3 regions of the Cupriavidus sp. CP313 genome follow, and region 2 is predicted to be linked to each of the others. Evidence: predicted binding sites of a transcription regulator. Region 2 holds the regulator's gene; each other region holds the start of a gene.
The links. The regulator FNR, encoded in region 2, switches genes on or off when oxygen is low (the NO sensors DNR and NnrR bind a similar motif). The targets are predictions, from matches to a motif close to TTGATNNNNATCAA.

Region 1 (6,567 bases), on a different contig from region 2:
TGGCATGGCTTGGCCTGGTGCCAAGGTTAAGGGGCCGGAGAGATCCTGACGCGCCGAATCCTCGCCGCGCAGATGCGGCAAAATCTGCATCAGAGTCAGACTTTTCTGCATCGCGCTGTTTTCGTACCGATGCCGCGGTCGGCGTTACCCGTTGGCAGCGTCAAGGACTTCAGTCAGCTTGCGGCTCGCATCCAGTGCCGCGGGGAACCCGCAGTAGACCGCGCTGTGCACCATCAGCTCGCGCAGTTCCTGCGGCGTAACGCCGTTGGCGAGCGCGCCACGCAGGTGCCCGGCCAGCTCCTGCGGCCGGTTCAGCGCAATCAGCATCGACACCGTGGCCAGGCTGCGCTGCTTGCGGTCCAGGCCGTCGCGGGTCCAGACCGTGCCCCAGGCGAACTCCGTCACCAGTTGCTGCAGGCTGGTGTCGCCCTGCTGCGCGGCGGCGTCCAGCGCGCGCTTGACGTGCTCGGGGCCGAGCACTTCGGTGCGCACGCCAAGACCGGCCTCGAAGGCCGGCGTGGGGGTATAGGCGGGAGGTTGGCTGGGTTCGGCCATGGCATGGGTCTCCGGTTTGGGTGGATGCCGCATGGTAGCCGAACCGATCAAGCAGATTCGAGAGGCCGCAGCATCAGTGCCGCGGCCCCAGGTCATTCCGTGCCTGCGGGCAGGAAGCGCGGCGCCGGCGCCGAACGCGGCACCTCGCGCTCGCCCTGCTGGTACAGCCGATACGTGCCGCGAGCCTGGTTGTGCGGATGGCGCGCGGCCTCGTCCAGGGTCAGCACGCGCGCAAAGCACACGTCGGTGCCGCCCAGCACTGCCTCCCAGTGGGTGCTGGGCTTGCCTGCGATGCACGCGGCAATGCGCGCCTTCACCGCGGGCCAATGGGCGCGGTCATACTGCGTGGCGGGGTCGATGTCGGTCAGTTCCAGCCGCTCGAGCAGCTCGCGGTAGAACTGCGGCTCAAGCGCGCCCAGCGTGATGGCGCGGCCGTCGGCACAAGGAAAGACGTCATAGAACGGCGAATCGTGGAAGGGGCTGGGTTGCGGGCCGCCCAGCGTGCCGGCTGCGCGCGACACCTGCACCAGCGAGCCCAGCATGGCGACGATATCGGTGATGGCTGCATCCACCACGCAGCCCTCGCCGCTGGCGCGCGCGCTCAGGATGGCGCTGGTGATGCCGAATGCCAGGCCAAGCGCGCCGGTGGCATCGCCCACCACGGTCGGCGGCACCATCGGCAGTGAGCCTTCGCGCGCGGCCATCGACAAGAGGCCGGTCAGCGCGATGTAGTTAAGGTCGTGGCCGGCGCTCTGCGACAGCGGGCCGGTCTGGCCCCAGCCGGTCATGCGGCCGTAGACCAGGCGCGGATTGCGTGCATGGCACACCTTCGGGCCCAGGCCGAGGCGCTCCATCGCGCCCGGGCGCAGCCCTTCGATCAGCGCGTCGGCGCCGGCCACCAGGTCCAGCGCGGCGGCCACGTCTTGCGGCGACTTCAGGTTCAGTTGCACCACGCGCTTGCCGTGCTCCAGCTCCATCTCAGGCGGCACGGGCTGGCCGCGCAGGATGCGGCGGGCATCCGGCGCGACCGGGCGGGTCACCAGCGTGACCTCGGCGCCCAGGCCGGCCAGCATCGCGCCGCACAACGGGCCGGGGCCGATGCCTTCGAATTCCACTACCTTGATACCGCGCAGGGGCAGCAGGTTGCCACGCTCACTCATGATCGTCGTCTCCGGAATCGCCGCCCGCCCGCGCCATGGCCGGGGGCAGCTTGCATTGAATTGGTATGGGATGGGCCGTGCCTGCGGCAGCGCGGGCGTGCCAATGCCTGCCGCGGGGCTCGGGAGCATGCTACGCGCCACCGCGTTGACGGGGCAATGGCCAAATGCTTCAGCCGGATTGACGGAATCCGTCAGCCGGCCGGCTATCGCACGGCGGGATCGGATAAATCCGATCCGACTTGATCTAAATCGGGTCCTGGCAGGACACTAGGTGCCATGATGGTTCCAGATGGCGGTGCCGCCTCATGGCGCACCGCCTGCCGACAGCCCCCATCCAGGAGATTCCCAACATGACCAATATCGTGCTCGCCACCGACGGCTCGGCCTTCAGCGACGCCGCGGCCCGTTTTATCGCCGAAGGCAAGCTGCTGCAGAGCGGCTTCACCGTGCATGTCGTGCATGTGGCGCCGGAAGTAAGCGGCCAGGTGCGCGCCTTTGTCAGCAAGGAGACCATCGACGACTGGCACAAGGAGGCCAGCGACAAGGCCATGGCGGCGGTCTGCGACATCCTGTCCGCAGCCAAGGTGCCGTTCGAGCGGCACCCGCTGCACGGCTTCGCGCCGGAGCGCATCGTTGCCTGTGCGCGCTCGGTCGACGCCGCGGCCATCGTGATGGGCACGCATGGCCGGGGTTCGTTCTTCGATGCGGTGATCGGTTCAGTCGCGGGCCGCGTGCTGGCGCAGGCCGAGTGCCCGGTGCTGCTGGTCAAGGCGCCTGAAAAGAAGAGCTGAGCAAAGCAGCGGAATACCGGCGCCCTGGCGGCGCCGCCCGGTAGGTCTCAGGCGCCCCACAGGGGCGCTTCGTCCATCAGCGCCACCTGTTCGCGCAGCTCCAGGATGCGGTCCTGCCAGTAGCGCGCCGTGCCGAACCACGGGAAGGCGGCCGGAAAGGCCGGGTCGGCCCAGCGGCTGGCCAGCCAGGCGCTGTAGTGCAGCAGCCGCAGCGTGCGCAGCGCTTCCACCAGCCACAGTTCGCGCGGCTGGAATTCGGCGAAGTCTTCATAGCCGGCAACGATATCGGCCAGCTGGTCCTGCATGGACGCGCGGTCGCCCTCCAGCAGCATCCAGATGTCCTGGATCGCCGGCGCCATGCGGCTGTCGTCGAAATCGACGAAATGCGGGCCCGGCGCGCCATGGGTGCCGCCGCGCGCATCGTCCTCGTCAATCCACAGCACGTTGCCGCGATGGCAGTCGCCGTGGGTGCGCAGCAGGCGCACCTCGCCGGCGCGCTCATAGCAGCGGCGCACGCCGTCCAGCGCCAGGTCCGTCACCGATTGCCACGCGGGCAGCAGGTCGGCGGGAATGCAGCCGCTGGCGAGCAGCCAGTCGCGCGGGGCAACGCCGAAGGTTTCCAGATCCAGCGCCGGGCGCGCCTGGTAGGGCTGCGTCGCCCCCAGCGCGTGGATGCGGCCGATAAAGCGGCCGAGCCAGGTCAGCGTGTCGGAACGGTCCAGCGCGGGCTCGCGGCCGCCGCAGCGGGGGAATACCGCGAAACGGAAGCCGGCGTGATGCAGCAGCGTGCCGGCCTCGCCCGGTGCCAGCACCATGGCCGGCACGGCCGGGATCTCGGCATCGGCCAGCTGCTGCACGAAGGCGTGTTCTTCCAGGATGGCCGCGTCGGTCCAGCGGCCCGGACGGTAGAACTTGGCGATGACCGGCGCGGCATCTTCGATGCCCAGCTGCCAGACGCGGTTCTCATAGCTGTTGAGCGCCAGCAGGCGCCCGTCGGGGCGCAGGCCGGCGCCTTCCAGCGCGTCCAGCATCAGCTCCGGCGTCAGGCCGGCGTAGGGAACGCCGGGGTCGGCCGGGGCGTCGGGCGCGTGCATGGTGTCAGCCTGTCCCGCTCAGCGCGCCGGCTTGCGGTTGCCGCCGAGCAGCGCGGCCTGCGGCGCCGGACGGCGATTGCGCGCCGGTGCCGGTGCCGCGTCGTGCGGCTGGCGCGCGGGTTGAGCCGTGGTCCGTTGCTGGCGCGCCGGCTCCTGGCCATCGCGGCGCGGTGCGGGATTGCGCGCGCCGCCGGCGGGCTGGCCGCCACGGTTGCCATTGGCTGCACCGTTGCCGCGCTGGCCGCCTTCGGCAGCGCGCGTGCGCGGCTGGCCGCCCTGGGCTTGCCGCGGCGCAGCCTGCGCTTCGCGCGCCGGGCGTTGGCGCTGGGCGCCCTCGCCTTCGTTGCCGGCCGGACGCGCCTGGGCGCGTCCGCGGCCCTGGCCTTGTCCTTGCCCCTGGCCACCACCGCCACGCTGTTGCCGGCCCTTCTGGATCGGCTCGGGGGCGATGCTCGGGTCAACCTCGAAGCCCGGCAGCGCGGTCTGCTCGAGCTTGCGCTTGATCAGGCGTTCGATATCGCGCAGCAGCGCAATCTCGTCCACGCAGACCAGCGAGATCGCTTCGCCCTCGGCGCCGGCGCGGCCGGTGCGGCCGATGCGGTGCACATAGTCCTCGGGCACGTTGGGCAGGTCGAAGTTGACCACGTGCGGCAGCTGGTCGATGTCGATGCCGCGCGCGGCGATATCGGTTGCCACCAGCAGCCGCAGCGTGCCGGTCTTGAATTCCGACAGCGCGCGCGTGCGCGCCGACTGGCTCTTGTTGCCATGGATCGCCAGTGCCGACAGGCCGTCCTTGGTCAGCTGCTCGGCCAGGCGGTTGGCGCCGTGCTTGGTGCGCGTAAACACCAGCACCTGGTGCCAGTCATGCTGGCGCACCAGGTGGGCCAGCAGTTCACGCTTGCGCTCGCGGTCCACCGGGTAGACGCGCTGGTCCACGGTTTCAGCCGTGGTATTGCGCCGCGCCACCTCGATCGAGGCGGGGTTGTTCAGCAGGCGGTCGGCCAGCGTGCGGATATCGTCCGAGAACGTCGCCGAGAACAGCAGGTTCTGGCGCTTGGCCGGCAGCACGTTGAGGATCTTGCGGATGTCATGGATGAAGCCCATGTCGAGCATGCGGTCGGCTTCATCGAGCACCAGCAGTTCCACCTGCGACAGGTCGATGGTGCGCTGGGACACGTGGTCCAGCAGGCGGCCGGGCGTGGCCACGACGATCTCTACGCCGCGCTTGAGCTGTTCGATCTGCGGATTGATGCCGACACCGCCGAACATCACCATGGAGCGCAGGCGCAGGTATTTGCCGTAGTTGCGCACGCTCTCTTCGACCTGGGCGGCCAGTTCGCGCGTGGGCGTCAGCACCAGTGCGCGCACCGGCAGGCGGGCCGGACGCTGCGCGCCATTGGCGCCGCGCGCCGCGGAGTCGGACAGCATCTGCAGCATCGGCAGCGTAAAGCCGGCGGTCTTGCCGGTGCCGGTCTGCGCGCCGGCGAGCAGGTCACCGCCCTTGAGGATGGCGGGGATCGCCTGGGCCTGGATGGGAGTCGGCGTGGTGTAGCCCTGTTCGGCCACGGCACGCACAATCTTGTCGGACAAGCCGAGTTCAGAAAAAGACATGAATTGCTGCTTGGGCCATCGCTGCGCACGCGGTGCGCCAAACGCCGGATGGCTCCTGGTAATCGGATCGGAATCGGAACGCGAACGCCGGGAAGCCGGCATGGCAGGGCACCGGCCCGCCCGCGAAGGAAAGAGCGGTAGTGTACCAGTCCGGGACAAGCGGGTTCTGCACCGGGCGCGGCCCCGCATGCGCGCTGGCGCACATCGGGTCTGCGCGGGTGGCGCTGCGCTATCATGACAGCCTCTGCCCGCCCCCTCTCCGGCTCCGCACCCGCGCCACATGTGCCCCGGAAAGCCGCCATGCGCTTGCGTTTCCTCGAAGACCAGGAAGTCACCCTGTTCGCGGCCATCCCGGTCGGGATCGTCGCGGCCATTGCCACCACGCTGTTCAAGGAAGCGCTGGAGGGCGCGGGCGTCATCCTGTTTTCCAGCCATGCCGACGTGGTGGCCGTGTTTGCCACGCTGGCGCTGGCTTGGCGCGTGGTGGTGCCGGCCGTGGGCGGCGCGCTGGCGGGCGGCCTGCTGGTGCTGTCCAATCGCCTGGCCGGCAGCCACGGCGGCGCCACCGACTACATGGAAGCGGTGGCCAACGGCAGCGGCCGCCTGCCGGTGCGGATCACCTTGCTGCGCGCGCTCTCGTCGTTTTTCTCGATCGTCAGCGGCAGCTCGGTCGGCAAGGAAGGCGCGATGATCCAGCTGGCGGCGCTGTGCGGCTCGCTGTTCCCGTCGACCCGGCTGGAACGCGGCGGCGGCTCGAACATGCGCCGCATGCTGACCGCCTGCGGGGCCGCGGCGGGCCTTGCCACCGTCTATCACACCCCCTTCTCCGCCGCCGTCTTCGTTGCCGAAGTGGTGTTCGGGGCGCTCGCGGTGCAGCGCCTGATGCCGCTCTTCCTGGCTTCGGTGGCCGGCGCCATGGTCAGCCAGTGGCACGGCGGCCTGCAGCCGCTCTACCCGGGCCTGGATATCGCCCCCGACCTGCGCCCGCACATCCTGCTGGCCGCGGCGGCGCTGGGCGTGGCCGCCGGCATTGCGGGCGCGCTGTTCATGCGCGCGGCGGGCTTTGCGCGCAGCCGCTTTGCCGCGGTGCCTGGCGGCCCGGTGGCACGGCTGACGCTGGGCGGGGCGCTGGTCGGCGTGCTGGCGATGGCGGTGCCGGAGGTGGTCGGCAACGGCTATTCCACCATCCAGACCATCCTGCAGGAACAGCCGCTGAGCGTGCCGGTGGCCGGCGTGCTGCTGGCCAAGCTGGTGGCAACGGTGATCAGCATGGGCTCGGGGGCGGTCGGCGGCGTGTTCACGCCGTCGCTGTTCGTGGGGGCGGCGCTCGGGCAGTTGCTGGCCATCGGCATGCAG
Region 2 (6,567 bases):
CCCTGCTGCCGCGCGCCGGCGCCCTGCGCCTCGCCCGGCGCTGCCGCCTTGCCTGAACGCTGGACCGGCTTGCGCTTGCGGCCGGGCTGCTCGGGCTTGTCGGTGCCTTCGGCCCTGGCAGCGCGGTCCACCTTGTCTGCCTTGCTGGTGCCCTGGCCGCCCTGGCCGCCCTGGCTACTCTGGCCGCCCTCGCCCTGCCCCGTCTTGCGCTTGCCGCGGCCACGCTGGCCACCGCGCGCGCCGCCCGCCGCCTGTGCGGCGCCCGGTTCACCGGCATCGCCCTGGCCGCCGGCGCTGGCGCCTTCGGCGCCCTCGCCGCGGTCCTGCGCCGCCTGGCGGCGCGATGCGACCAGGTTCCTCAGCCCGCGGCGCAGCCCCTTGCGGCGGGGCGCGGCTTCGCTGCCCGATCCGGGTTCTGCGGCGCCGGTGTCGGCGGGTGCACCCGCATTGCGGGTGTCTTGCTCAACGGAATCAGACAAGATATTCACTATCGGATGTTGCATGTTGTTCAGTTCGGCACGCGCTCGTCGTGCTCGCTCGGGTGCGGCGGGGTGCCGTTGTCCGGCAAATCGCCCCGCGCCCCGTCCGGATTGGGTGCGGCTGGTTCGGTGGAAGCGGCCTCGGCGGCATCGTCGGCTGCAGCTTGCAGCGGTTGCACGTCAAAGCCATTGGCGCCTTCGTCGACCGGGTCGGTCGTCTCGGCTTCGTTTGCGACGGATGCTTCGGCCACATCCGCTGCCTGCGCGGCGGGGTCGGCAAATGCCTCTTCGTCGGCGCTGGCCGCCTTGTTTGCAGCCAGGTCTTCAAAATTGATGGCCTGCTGTTCCAGCAGGGTTGCCTGCGCCTGCGCCTGGGCATCTTCCAGCGGCGGCAGCTCATCCAACGTACGCAGGCCAAGATCGTCCAGGAATGCCTTGGTGGTCGCATACAGCGCCGGCCTGCCCGGCACGTCGCGGTGTCCGATCACCTCGATCCAGCTGCGGTCCTCAAGCTTCTTGACGACTTCCGTGCTGACCGTCACGCCGCGGATTTCTTCGATATCGCCGCGGGTCACCGGCTGCCGGTAGGCAATGATTGCCAGTGTTTCCATCACGGCGCGCGAATATTTTGGCGGCTTTTCGGGATTCAGCCGATCGAGGTATTCACGCATTTCCGGCCGGCTCTGGAAGCGCCAGCCGCTGGCCAGGGCCACCAGTTCCACGCCGCGCGGCCGCCAGTCCTGGCGCAGTTCCTCAAGCAGCACGCGGATGGTGTCTGCGCCGACGTCGTCGTCAAACAGCCGCCGCAGATCATTGACGCGCAACGGTTCCTGCGCGCAGATCAGCGCCGTCTCGAGGACGATCTTCGCCTCTTGGGTATTCATGTTGATGGTGTGCAGCCTGTCTTTGCACCTGCTCCCGGACGGATCCGGGGCACCGGAGATTTTGGATACAGCGGTGCGAAAGCCACCGCCATCTCATTGCGCAGCTAGCCGGATACCTGCTGCATCCAAGGCCGTGCACTTCCCTATCTTTGCATCGAGTTGCCGGGTCGTTCCGGCAGGAGATCGTTCGCATGCCGTTATGGGCCGGCCAGCGAACCTCTTGCGTAGCGCGTCCGCACATATCGGACGTCGCTGTCAGCGAACTGAAGGCCTCGGACGCAAGAAAAACGGGTATCGGGAGCAAGGCCGGCATCGCCAACACCGCAGTGCCAGCCGGACTTTTGAACCAGATCTTTTGAACCGGATGGACTGTGGGGACGGGACGGGCATCGAAAACCTTCCGCTTCCCCTGCCCTGAACGCGCCTTCTGGTATGAAGGCCGCCTGGCGCTGCTCGCCCGCTGCTTACCGCGGCTCATATTACACCGCGCGATACCGCAATGTTGGCGATTGTATGGCATTCCCGCCCCCGCCTGCAACCATCATCCGTTGCCCGGGCGGCGCCGGCGCCTCAGAACACCAGGCAGAATCCATGCTCGGCCAGCGAATGTGGCAGCAGCACCGCTCGCGCAATGCCAAGGCCGCCGAACGCCATCACCGCCAGGCCGGCCCCCAGGCGCACGCCGGGACGTCGCGACAGCGTACGCAAGTAGCCCGACAGGCCGGAAAGCACCAGCAGGTTAGGCAGTGTGCCGAGCCCGAACACGCCCATCACGAGTGCGCCGGACGCCGCGTTGCCCGCCAGCAGCGCCAGCGTAAGCGCCCCATAGACCATGCCGCACGGCACCAGGCCCCATGCCAGGCCCACGCCATAGCGCCGCGCCAGGCCGCCGCGCACCCGCATGAAGGCCGGCAAGCCACCTGCCAGGCCATTCAGCCGCCGCGCCACGGCTGCGCTGGCGCGCGCCGCCAGCCGCTCCAGCCAGTTGACGGTAAAAATGTTGCCGCGCAGCAACCGCCAGCCCGACCACAGCAGCATGACGCTGCCCGCGCCGAACAGCCAGCGCTGCAGCGGCATGTAGTCCTGCTTCCACGCCGAGGCACCGACCGCGCCGAGCGCGGCGCCAAGCAGCATATAGGTCGAAATCCGGCCCACGTGCATAGTCAGCAACTCGCCCAGCCAGGCGGCGCGGCTGGGCACCAAACTGATCGTCGCCGCCGCGCCGCGGCGTTGCTCCACGGCCAGCGCCACGCCGCCGCACATGGCGGCGCAGTGGACCCCGCCCAGCAAAGCCAGCAGAAAAACGCTGATCAGCACGCCAAATGTCAATTCTCACTCCCTACCACATCACATCGCACGGTAAAATGTCCTAATCGCGCCCACGCTGCCATTTCTAGCAGGTTCCAATTGCTCACCTCCATTCCCATTACCGAGATGTCGCCCCGCTGCTCCACCTGTGCGATGGGGCAGCTGTGCCTTCCGGTCGGCATGTCGCAGCAAGACCTCGCCAAGATGGACACGCTGGTGCAGGAACGCATCCGTGTGCACAAGGGTGAAACCCTGTATCGCATGGGCGATCCGCTCACCGCGGTCTATGCCGTGCGCTTTGGCACGCTCAAGACCCACGTCACCACCGAAGACGGCCGCTCGCAGATTACCGGCTTCCACCTGCCTGGCGAAATTGTAGGTCTCGACGGGCTGGGCGAGATGCAGCACGCCTCCGATGCGGCCGCGCTGGAAGATACCGAAGTCTGCGTGGTCCGCATGGGCGAACTGCAGACCCTGTCGGCAGACCTGCCGTCGCTGCAGCAGCAGTTCCTGCGCCTGATGGGCAAGGAAATCACGCACGACCAGCTGATGCTGGTCACGCTGGGCTCGATGCGCGCCGAGGAACGCCTTGCCGCCTTCCTGATCAACCTCTCTGAGCGCCTGTCGGCGCGCGGCTATTCGGCGTCCGAGTTCGTGATGCGCATGAGCCGCGAAGAGATCGGCAGCTACCTGGGCCTGAAGCTCGAAACCGTCAGCCGCCTGTTCTCTCGCTTTGCCGAAGCCGGCCTGATCCAGATTCGCCAGCGCCACGTCAAGCTGGTGGACATCGACGGCATCAAGCAACTCTACAGCCGCTCCTGCTAGGCGGCCAAGCGCTGCCAGTGCCGCATCCGGCCATGGCAGCGCAGACCTCACGCCAGCGCGCTCATTCCAGTTCGTCGGTATCGCTGAGCCGCGTCGGCATGGTGTAGAGCGTCAGTCCGCTGGACAACGCGCAGAACACCCAGGCCATCAGGAAGCCGATGGTGTAGACCGATTCGCGGGACGCTTCGATCGGCTGGCCGAAGAAGTTCAGGTCACCGGGATCCACCACCGAAAACACCGTCGCGGTCGCAAACCCAGCCATCAGGAACGCCGGCCAGAGTACCCACATCAGCCAGCGCAACCTCATGGCTGCCTCGCTGCAGCAGCCTTGGGCGGCGCGGCATCGGCCTTCTCCACCACCAGGCCATGGCGCGTTGCACCCTGCACCGGCATGTCCGGATGCGTGGATGCCAGCCAGATCGTCACGCCGCACGCCACCATCGCCACCAGCGGACCGCTCATCAACAGCCACGGCCACGGCTCCTTCCACCACGGATTGCCTTGCTGACTCATCTTGCCCCCTTCATCTTGACGACTACGTCCGCGTCTGCCCAGTGTCCTGTTCCGCAAATACCTTGCCATGAAATCGCCCAGTTGGCCGCCATGCGTCGTTGCTCGTCGTTGCCATAGCTACGGCTATGGCGCCTCCTCGCGCCTAGCCTGACGACCAACTGGACGATTTCATTTTGGCAAGCCATTTACGGAACAGGACACTAGCCTCACAAATCGCGCGGCACGATGAAACTGGTGGATTGCCGGATTTCGGCATGCCCCCCCTCCGTGCCTTCGCTCGTCACTGTCACGTTGATCTTGTGCGTGCCCTGCGCCGCGGCCTCGATCGGCACGCGGATCCGGATCGGCAGCAACCGGTTGGACGTCGGCGCCAGCGATTCGGCCTGCTTGTCGTACTCCACCTTCAGGTTCTTCAGCTCGTCGCTGTCGGCCTGCACGCTGATCTTCATCGGCGCTTCGGTGGTGTTGATCAGCTGCAGGCGATAGACGTTCTCGATCCAGCGGCCTTCCACTTCACGGCCGAGCGCACCACGGTCGCGGATGATGTCGACCTTCAGCGGCGTGCGCAGCGCGATCGACGCCATGAAGCCGGCCAGCAGCACCACCCAGATCACGGAATAGATGATGACGCGCGGACGCAGCAGGCGCTTGCGCGATGCCGCCGCGGACAAGGCCTTGCGCATCGCGTTTTCCGAGGTGTACCGGATCAGGCCGCGCGGATAGTCCATCTTGTCCATGACCTGGTTGCAGGCGTCGATGCAGGCGCCGCAGCCGATGCACTCGTACTGCAGGCCGTCGCGGATATCGATGCCCGTCGGGCACACCTGCACGCAGATGCTGCAGTTGACACAGTCGCCAAGCCCCGCCTTATAGTGGTCGGTCTTGCGCGATCGGCTGCCGCGTGGCTCGCCGCGGCCGACGTCGTAGGTCACGACATAGGTATCGCGATCCACCATCACGCTCTGGAAGCGCGCATACGGGCACATGTACTTGCACACCTGCTCGCGCATGAAGCCCGCATTGCCCCAGGTGGCGAACGCGTAAAACAGCATCCAGAACGACTGCCACGGCCCCAGCGACAGGCTGAGCACCTCGCCGCCCAGCCCGCGGATCGGCGCGAAATAGCCGATGAAGGTAAAGCCAGTCCAGAGCGCAATCAGCACCCACAGGAAGTGCTTGGTCGCCTTGAGACGGAACTTGCGCAGACTCCACGGATCGCCATCGAGCCGGATGCGGGCGATGCGGTCGCCTTCGACCCGTCGCTCGATCCACATGAAGATCTCGGTATAGACCGTCTGCGGACAGGCATAGCCGCAGAACAGCCGCCCCGCGATCGCCGTGAACAGGAACAGCGCCAGCGCCGAGATCACCAGCAGCACCGCCAGGTAGATCACATCCTGCGGCCACAGCACCAGCCCGAAGATGTAGAACTTGCGCGCGCCAAGGTCGAACAGCACGGCCTGGCGGCCATTCCATTGGAGCCAGGGCGTGCCGTAGTAGACCAGCTGGGTCAGGATCACCAGCCAGACCCGCCAGCTGGAGAAGGCGCCCGTCACCGAGCGCGGGTAGATCTTGCGGCGGACCTCGTAGAGCGTTTCGTCAGAGGTCTCGCCCGGCGCAGCGGCCGACCGTTGCAGGTCGGCCGCCCGGGCCATTTCTTCGGTCCCGGGTGCGTTCATGGGCATGCTCTCCCGCGAGCCACCAGCGCCCGCTCACATGAGTCGTCGTTCATTGCCCGGCTCCGCTCCCGGTGTTGGACAAACCCCAGATATAGGCCGTCAGCATCCGGATGCGTTCAGGCGTCAGGATCTCCTCATGCGCGGGCATGTGGTTGTTGTGGCCCTTCAGGATGGCGTCGACGATGCTGCCTTCTGAGCTGCCATACAGCCAGACGTTGTCCGACAGGTTGGGCGCACCGAGCGCCTGGTTGCCCTTGCCGCCGGCGCCGTGGCATGCCACGCAGGTCGTCTTGAAGGTGCCCTCGCCACGCGACGCACGGATCGGGTCCGACGACAGCCCCGACAGCGAGCGCACGTATTGCGCGACGTCGCCCGCCTGCTTGGCGTCTATGGTCGTGGCAAGCGGCGGCATCACGCCATTGCGGCCCTTGGTGATGGTCTGCTGGATGGTGTCGGGTTCGCCGCCATAGAGCCAGTCTCTGTCCGTCAGGTTCGGGAAGCCGCGGCTGCCACGTGCGTCCGAGCCATGGCACTGCGCGCAGTAGTTCACGAACAGGCGCTGGCCGATCTCGCGCGCCTGCGGATCCGCCGCCACCTGCTTGACGTCCATCTTCAGGTACTTGGCGTAGATCTCGTTCTGCATTTTCTCCTGCGCCGCGCGGTGGGCGGCAAGTTCGCCTTGCGTGGAGACCTTCAGCACGCCGGCATACGAACCCAGTCCCGGGTACAGCACCAGGTAGGCCAGGCTGAAGATGCAGGCCAGCAGGAACATCCACATCCACCAGCGCGGCAGCGGGTTGTTCAGCTCGCGCAGGTCACCGTCCCAGACATGGCCGGTGTCTTCAGTGCCACCGGCGGTCTTGGTGACCTTGCGTTGCG
Region 3 (6,567 bases), on a different contig from region 2:
CCTGGCCTACCTGGCGGCCTTCGTGACCTACCGCGTCGCGCTGATGTTCAGCTGAGGCACCACGCCGCCATGACCCTCTACCACGCCATCGAAACGCTGCTGGTCCCGCTGATCGTGCTGGCGTGCGCGGTGTCGGTGATCGCGCGCTACGCGCCGCGCACGCGCGAGCGCGTCAAGGCGGCGCTGGCCGCGCGCCTGGGCGGCAGCGCCGCCGCCGCCGGCTGGCGCGCCCGACTGGTGCGCTGGCTGGCCCCGCAAGCCGCCGCGGGCTGCGCCAGCGGCTGCGACGACGGTGGCTGCAATACCTGCGGATCCAACACCGCCAACACCACCTCCGGCGCGCAGGACAAGCCTGCCGAACAGGTGATTCGCTTCGTGCGCAAGCGCTGAGCGGCGCGCTTTCCGCCTCAACAGATCCACGCAGAAACGGGTACGCCCGCTGCTTCCGCCCGGCGCGGAAGCAGCGCTTTGCGCTCGCCTGTTGACGCTCTGGCGGCGATAAAACCCGCCTGGAATGGCTTGCGCCGTGGCACGCAGAAACGGGTACGCTTTGCGCGCTGGCCGGCTTGGCACGCATCTCGGGGACGTCCCGCAAAGGCAGGCCCAGCCTTGTCCGGACGCCTTTGTCGGCAGGCCCCGGCAGCGCCTGGAACACTTGGCGCCGGTCACGCAGAAACGGGTACGCTTTGACGGCATCCGTCCCGACGGCCGCTTGTATGCCCCAAAGCAAAACGCCCTCCGGATGGAGGGCGTTCGCCAGGCGCGGCAACCTGCGGCTTACTTGACCGTACCGTAGAAGACCAGCTTCAGCGGCGTATTGTCAGCAGCCGCAGTGCAGGTCGCGGTAATGGTGAAGTCGCCAGCTGCGGTGCCGGTGGCGCGCACCTGGTTCGGCAGCATGACCATGCTTGGGCTCAGTGTCACCGGACCGATGCTGGACCAATCCCAGTTGTTGCACGCGGTGTACTGCGCATCATCGCCCAGGTGCTTCATGCGTGCGGTCACCTCGACCGTCGTCGGCGGCATCAGCAGCAGCGTCATCGGATCCTGGTTGTCGCCAACCAGCGCCCAGACCGGGTTCTCGGTCACCGTCAGCGTGGCGCTGCGGCGCTCGCCCAGCTTGGTGCTGACAGCAGTCACCGTCAGGCTGCTCTGGACCGGACCTTTGTCGTTGGCCAGGCTGGTGCTGACCGTGGCGTCATGCGTACCCGCCGCTTCCGACGCGGACAGCGTGGCCGAGGTCGCCGTGTAGGTCCAGGCGCCGTCGAACTCCGCGGTCACGTCCTGGCCATCGTGGCGCAGCACACGCGAGGTGAAGGTTTCCGGACGGTTGCTGAAGACCTGCAGCGCATTCACCTCGCGGCCGCCCTTGGTCGTCACCACGCGATAGGCGGCGGCGCCGTTCTTCTGCACCGTCACCGCGATCACCCCGGCAATGGCATGCCCGTCCGGCGCGGTCACCGACACCGAGACACTGGCCGTGGCCACGGCGGTGGGTGAGCTGTTGCTCGCCTTCAGCGTGGCGCTGTTCTGGCTGGCCGTGACCTGGACCGCGGTGCCGCTGCTGGACCATGCCCAGCTGTTGACGCTGGCGGACACATCGGCGCCGTTGCTGTCGACCAGCGATACCTTGACCGGCAGCGCCTGCCCGTCGCTCATCGACAGGCTGCTGTTCGGGATCGACAGGCTGTAGCTCAGCGCCGAGGCCGGCACCACGGTGATGGTGGCGGACTGCGCGGGCAGCTGTACCGTCGTGTTGTCGGCGCCCTTGACGCTCGCCACCACCTGGACGGTGGTCGTCCCGGTTGCAATGCCCTTGACCACGGCGCTGCCCGGCGTGGTGGCACTCGGCTCCACGGTGGCAATGCCGCTGTTGATACTGGTCCAGTTGAAGGTGGTGTTGCCGGACACGTCGATGCCGTTGCTGTCCACCGCCAGCGCGCTGATGGTGAGAGTGCGGCCGACGCCGACCTCGCCGGAGGTCACGCTCATCTTCACCGTATAGGTCAGCGGCGTGGTGCCGCCTGCGTTTGGCGTGGTGGGCGTGCTCGAACCGCCGCCGCCACCGCCGCACGCTGCCAACAGCAAGGTCATGGCAGAGCCTGCCAGCCAGGATGCCCACGTTCTCAGTCTCATCATGTTCCCCCCAGTCATGTGTTTTTTTCCCGCGCTACCAGCCTAGGCACAAAGGTGCCAGCGCAATACCGGCCAGAGGACTGAGGTGCGGCGCAAAGAACATGCGCGTGGTTCATCCTTTCAGCGCAGCGGCACCGCCATTCGGGCGAGGCAAATATGACCGGCAGGGTTTCGCCCGAAAGCCGGGCCCAGCCGTTTGGCGCAACCCGCGCATGGCAGTCCCCCGATCGGGCCACGCCCGCACCCGGCGCTCCCCCACGCTTGACCGGGGCCGGCCTTGTCGACTAACCTTTGCAGGCCATCCGGCGCCTGCCGGATGCGCACCAACCACGAGCGGCCCCCGGCCCTCCTCCTCCAGGCACGATGAACCGTTACACCAGCACACTCAGCCAGGCTGCCGATGCGTCCCGCATCGCTGCCCGCGCTCGCGTGCTGGCTGCCCTGGCATCGGGCCGCGCCCTGCGCGCTTCCTCGCTACTGCTAAGCCTATCGATCGGTTGCCGGGCCTAGTGCCCCGTGGCAGTTCGGCAGCCTTTCGCCACCCTTTTTCCGTTTTTCTTTTTTCACTTTCCCTGGCCCACTAGCGAGGAAGGAGACCCCGTATGCTCAGCAATCCCGCCACCAAGTACCAGCCCGCCGCCACCGTCGACATCCCTGACCGCAGCTGGCCCGGCCGCACCATCACGCGCGCACCGCGCTGGATGAGCACTGACCTGCGCGACGGCAACCAGGCCCTGATCGAGCCGATGAACCCGGCACGCAAGCTGCGCTTCTTCGAGCAGCTGGTGAAGATCGGCCTGAAGGAAATCGAAGTGGCGTTCCCCGCGGCCTCGCAGACCGATTTCGACTTCGTGCGCATGCTGATCGAAGAGCAGCGCGTCCCCGACGACGTCAACATCGTGGTGCTGACGCAATCGCGCGAAGACCTGATCCGCCGCACCGTCGAGTCCGTGCGCGGCGCAGCGCGGGCCACAGTGCACCTGTACAACCCGATCGCGCCGGCATGGCGGCGCATCGTCTTCAACGCCTCGCGTGAAGAGATCAAGGAGGTCGCGGTCTCGGGCACGCGCCTGATCAAGTCGCTGACCGATGCCATGCCTGGGACGGCATGGACCTATGAGTATTCGCCCGAGACTTTCAGCCTGGCCGAGCTCGACTTCTCGCTGGAAGTCAGCGACGCCGTCTCTGCCGCCTGGCAGGCCGGCCCGGGCCGGCCGATGATCCTGAACCTGCCAACCACGGTTGAATGCAGCACGCCCAACGTGTTCGCCGACCAGATCGAATGGATGCACCGCCGCCTGGCACGGCGCGAACACATCGCGCTGTCAGTGCACCCGCACAACGACCGCGGCACCGCGGTGGCCGCCGCGGAACTGGCGCTGATGGCGGGCGCGGACCGCGTCGAAGGTTGCCTGTTCGGCAACGGCGAGCGCACCGGCAATGTCGACTTGGTGACGCTGGCGCTCAACCTCTATACGCAGGGCGTGGCGCCCGAACTGGACTTCTCCGATATCGACGCGGTGCGCCAGTGCGTGGAGCACTGCAACCAGCTGCCGGTGCATCCGCGCCACCCGTATGTGGGCGACCTGGTGTTCACCGCGTTCTCGGGCTCGCACCAGGATGCGATCCGCAAGGGCTTTGCGCAGCAGCAGCCGGACGGCATCTGGGAAGTGCCCTACCTGCCGATCGACCCGGCCGACCTGGGCCGCAGCTATGACGCGGTGATCCGCGTCAACAGCCAGTCCGGCAAGGGCGGCATGGCCTACCTGCTGGAGCAGGTGCATGGCATCTACATGCCGCGCCGCCTGCAGATCGAATTCAGCCGCGCGGTGCAGGCCATGACCGACGACACCGGGCTCGAGGCGAGTGCCGATGATCTTTATGGTTTGTTCCAGCGCGAGTACCTCGCGCAGCAGACACCGCTGCGCTATGTATCGCACCAGCTGGTGTCTGACAGCGGCGGGGCCACGGAGATCGAGGTACAGATGGTGCGCGACGGCAAGCCGTGCAGCGTGCGCGGCACCGGCAACGGGCCCATCGATGCCTTCGTCAATGCGCTGGACTTGCCGGTACGCGTGATGGATTACCACGAGCATGCGATGACCGCCGGCGCGGATGCGCGCGCGGCCTGCTACGTGGAAGTGCGTGTGGGCGATTCGCCGACAGGGTTCGGCGCGGGCATCGACGCCAACCTGGTCACGGCCTCGCTGCGCGCGGTGATCTCGGGCGTGAACCGGCACCTGCAGGCCGGCTCTGGCGCGGCGCAGGCCCCGCAGTCCGCAGAGGCCGCTGAGGCCTGACACCGCAAGCCGCGGCAAGAAAGCCGGTGTGCCCCGCCCCCACGGGGCACACCCGGAAAGACGCCCTTGCGGACGCCCACGACATGCTCGGTGCCGATCCGCACACGCTGCCTGCGTGCTCGGATCTTTCGCACAGCGTAAGGGGCAGCATCGCACCGCGCCACGAATAATTCCGCATGTGTTTAGAAGCGACGGCGCGGCTGGCACCGTGGCGCCTTCCTCGCTGTAGCGCCTGCGCGACGCAGCCAGCCCCGTTCCCTTCTGCTTGTTTTGGGTCAAAGCCCAGCCCGGCCTGCTCGGCCAAACTGGGTCCGGATTTGATACCAGACCAAGTAGAACCTCATGAAAACACTCTCTCTTCGCACCCGGGTCACCTGTTCCGCCATCGCCGCCTGCGCCATGCTCGGCGCCTTCGCCACCCCTGCTGCCGCCGCCGCGGACGATGCACAGGGCAACTGGATGGTGCGCCTGCGCGGCACCTATCTCGACATGGCCAAGAGCTCCGACCCCGTCGGCGGCGTCGGCCCGTCGGACCGCATCACGGTCAACAACAAGTGGATTCCCGAGTTCGACGTCACCTACTTCTTCACGCCGAACATCGCCGCCGAACTGGTGCTGACAGTGCCGCAGAAGCAGGACGTCTACCTGGACGGCAACAAGGTCGGCACCTTCAAGCATCTGCCGCCGACGCTGCTGGTGCAGTACCACTTCATTCCCAACGGCACCTTCCGCCCGTATGTCGGCGCCGGCCTGAACTTCACCCGTATCTGGGGCGCGGACATCGCCAACAACTCGCTGCAGCTCGATAGCTGGAGCGTCGGTCCCGCGCTGCAGATCGGCATGGACTACAAGCTGACCAAGAACTGGTTCCTGAACGCCGACATCAAGAAGATCTGGCTGTCGAGCGATGTGAAGGCCGGCGATGTCAAGGTATCCAAGGTGAACCTGGATCCGTGGCTGTTCAGCATGGGTGTGGGGTATCGCTTCTGATCCTGCAGTGCCATGCAAAAGGCCGGCGCCAATCAGGCGCCGGCCTTTTGCTTTTCCGGATGAGCGAGGGTGCAGACCTACCGGAACGCCGGCTCATCGAAGCTGCGCAGCTTGCGCGAATGCAGCTGCTCCACCCCGTTCTCACGCAGGATGCGGATCGCCTCCAGCCCGATGGTCATATGCTGGCTGACGCGCTGGCGATAGAACGCGTTGGCCATGCCGCGCAGCTTGAGCTCGCCATGCAGCGGCTTGTCTGACACGCACAGCAACGTGCCATACGGCACGCGCAGCCGGAAGCCATTGGCCGCCACCGCCGCGCTTTCCATATCGATCGCAATCGCGCGCGACTGGTTGAAGCGCGCATACAGCGACTTGGACTTCAGCTCCCAGTTGCGGTCATCGGTCGAGACCACCGTGCCGGTGCGCATGCGGGTCTTCATCTCGTTGCCGGACAGCCCGGTCACGCGCGCCACGGCCTCCTGCAGGGCCACCTGGATCTCGGCGATCGGCGGCACCGGCACCCACGGCGGCAGGTCGTGGTCGAGCACGTGGTCGTCGCGCACATAGGCGTGCGCCAGCACGTAGTCGCCCAGCTGCTGCGAGCGGCGCAGGCCGCCGCAGTGGCCCACCATCAGCCAGCAATGCGGGCGCAGCACGGCCAGGTGGTCGGTCATGGTCTTGGCGTTGGACGGCCCCACGCCGATATTGACCAGCGTCACCCCCAGCTTGTCTTCGCGCACCAGGTGATAGGCCGGCATCTGCGGCAGCGCGCGCGGGCGCGAGGCGTCGTCGGGCTCCGCGCCGCCCAGTTCCTGCATCACGTCGCCGGGCTCGACAAAGCGGGTGTAGCCGCCGCCGTCGCTGCTGGCCATCAGGCCCCGGCCCAGCTCGACAAACTCGTCGACATAGCGCTGGTAGTTGGTGAACAGCACGAAGCGCTGGAAATGCTGCGGTGCCGTGCCGGTGTAGTGGTACAGCCGCTGCAGGGCCAGGTCCACGCGCTCGGCCGGGAACAGCGACAGCGGCCAAGCCTCGCCCGGAATCGGCTCATAGGTGCCGTTGGCGATGCCGTCGTCGATGCGGCTCAGCTCGGGCAGCACGAACGATGCCTCCAGCTCGCGCGCCTGGGTGTAGCTGATGT

Region 1: the regulator FNR is predicted to act here: its motif matches at 1,955-1,968, upstream of ACW4E8_RS02765 (universal stress protein).
Region 3: the regulator FNR is predicted to act here: its motif matches at 4,702-4,715, upstream of ACW4E8_RS28725 (OmpW/AlkL family protein).

What each region holds. Positions count from the first base shown of each region.
Region 1 covers NZ_JBSVZB010000002.1:119,644-126,210, forward strand. The annotation lists gene ACW4E8_RS02755 (carboxymuconolactone decarboxylase family protein) at 145-555, opposite strand; gene ACW4E8_RS02760 (CaiB/BaiF CoA transferase family protein) at 648-1,715, opposite strand; gene ACW4E8_RS02765 (universal stress protein) at 2,066-2,506, shown strand; gene ACW4E8_RS02770 (serine/threonine protein kinase) at 2,554-3,600, opposite strand; gene ACW4E8_RS02775 (DEAD/DEAH box helicase) at 3,619-5,211, opposite strand; gene ACW4E8_RS02780 (ClcB-like voltage-gated chloride channel protein) at 5,512-6,567, shown strand, end outside.
Region 2 covers NZ_JBSVZB010000008.1:107,956-114,522, forward strand. The annotation lists gene rluB (23S rRNA pseudouridine(2605) synthase RluB) at 1-503, opposite strand, end outside; gene scpB (SMC-Scp complex subunit ScpB) at 509-1,363, opposite strand; gene ACW4E8_RS13950 (sulfite exporter TauE/SafE family protein) at 1,934-2,692, opposite strand; gene fnr (fumarate/nitrate reduction transcriptional regulator Fnr) at 2,771-3,496, shown strand; gene ACW4E8_RS13960 (hypothetical protein) at 3,558-3,803, opposite strand; gene ACW4E8_RS13965 (membrane protein) at 3,800-4,009, opposite strand; gene ccoG (cytochrome c oxidase accessory protein CcoG) at 4,216-5,664, opposite strand; gene ccoP (cytochrome-c oxidase, cbb3-type subunit III) at 5,738-6,567, opposite strand, start outside.
Region 3 covers NZ_JBSVZB010000025.1:76,838-83,404, forward strand. The annotation lists gene feoB (ferrous iron transport protein B) at 1-55, shown strand, start outside; gene ACW4E8_RS28710 (DUF6587 family protein) at 70-390, shown strand; gene ACW4E8_RS28715 (hypothetical protein) at 778-2,094, opposite strand; gene leuA (2-isopropylmalate synthase) at 2,739-4,436, shown strand; gene ACW4E8_RS28725 (OmpW/AlkL family protein) at 4,779-5,426, shown strand; gene ACW4E8_RS28730 (AMP nucleosidase) at 5,504-6,567, opposite strand, start outside.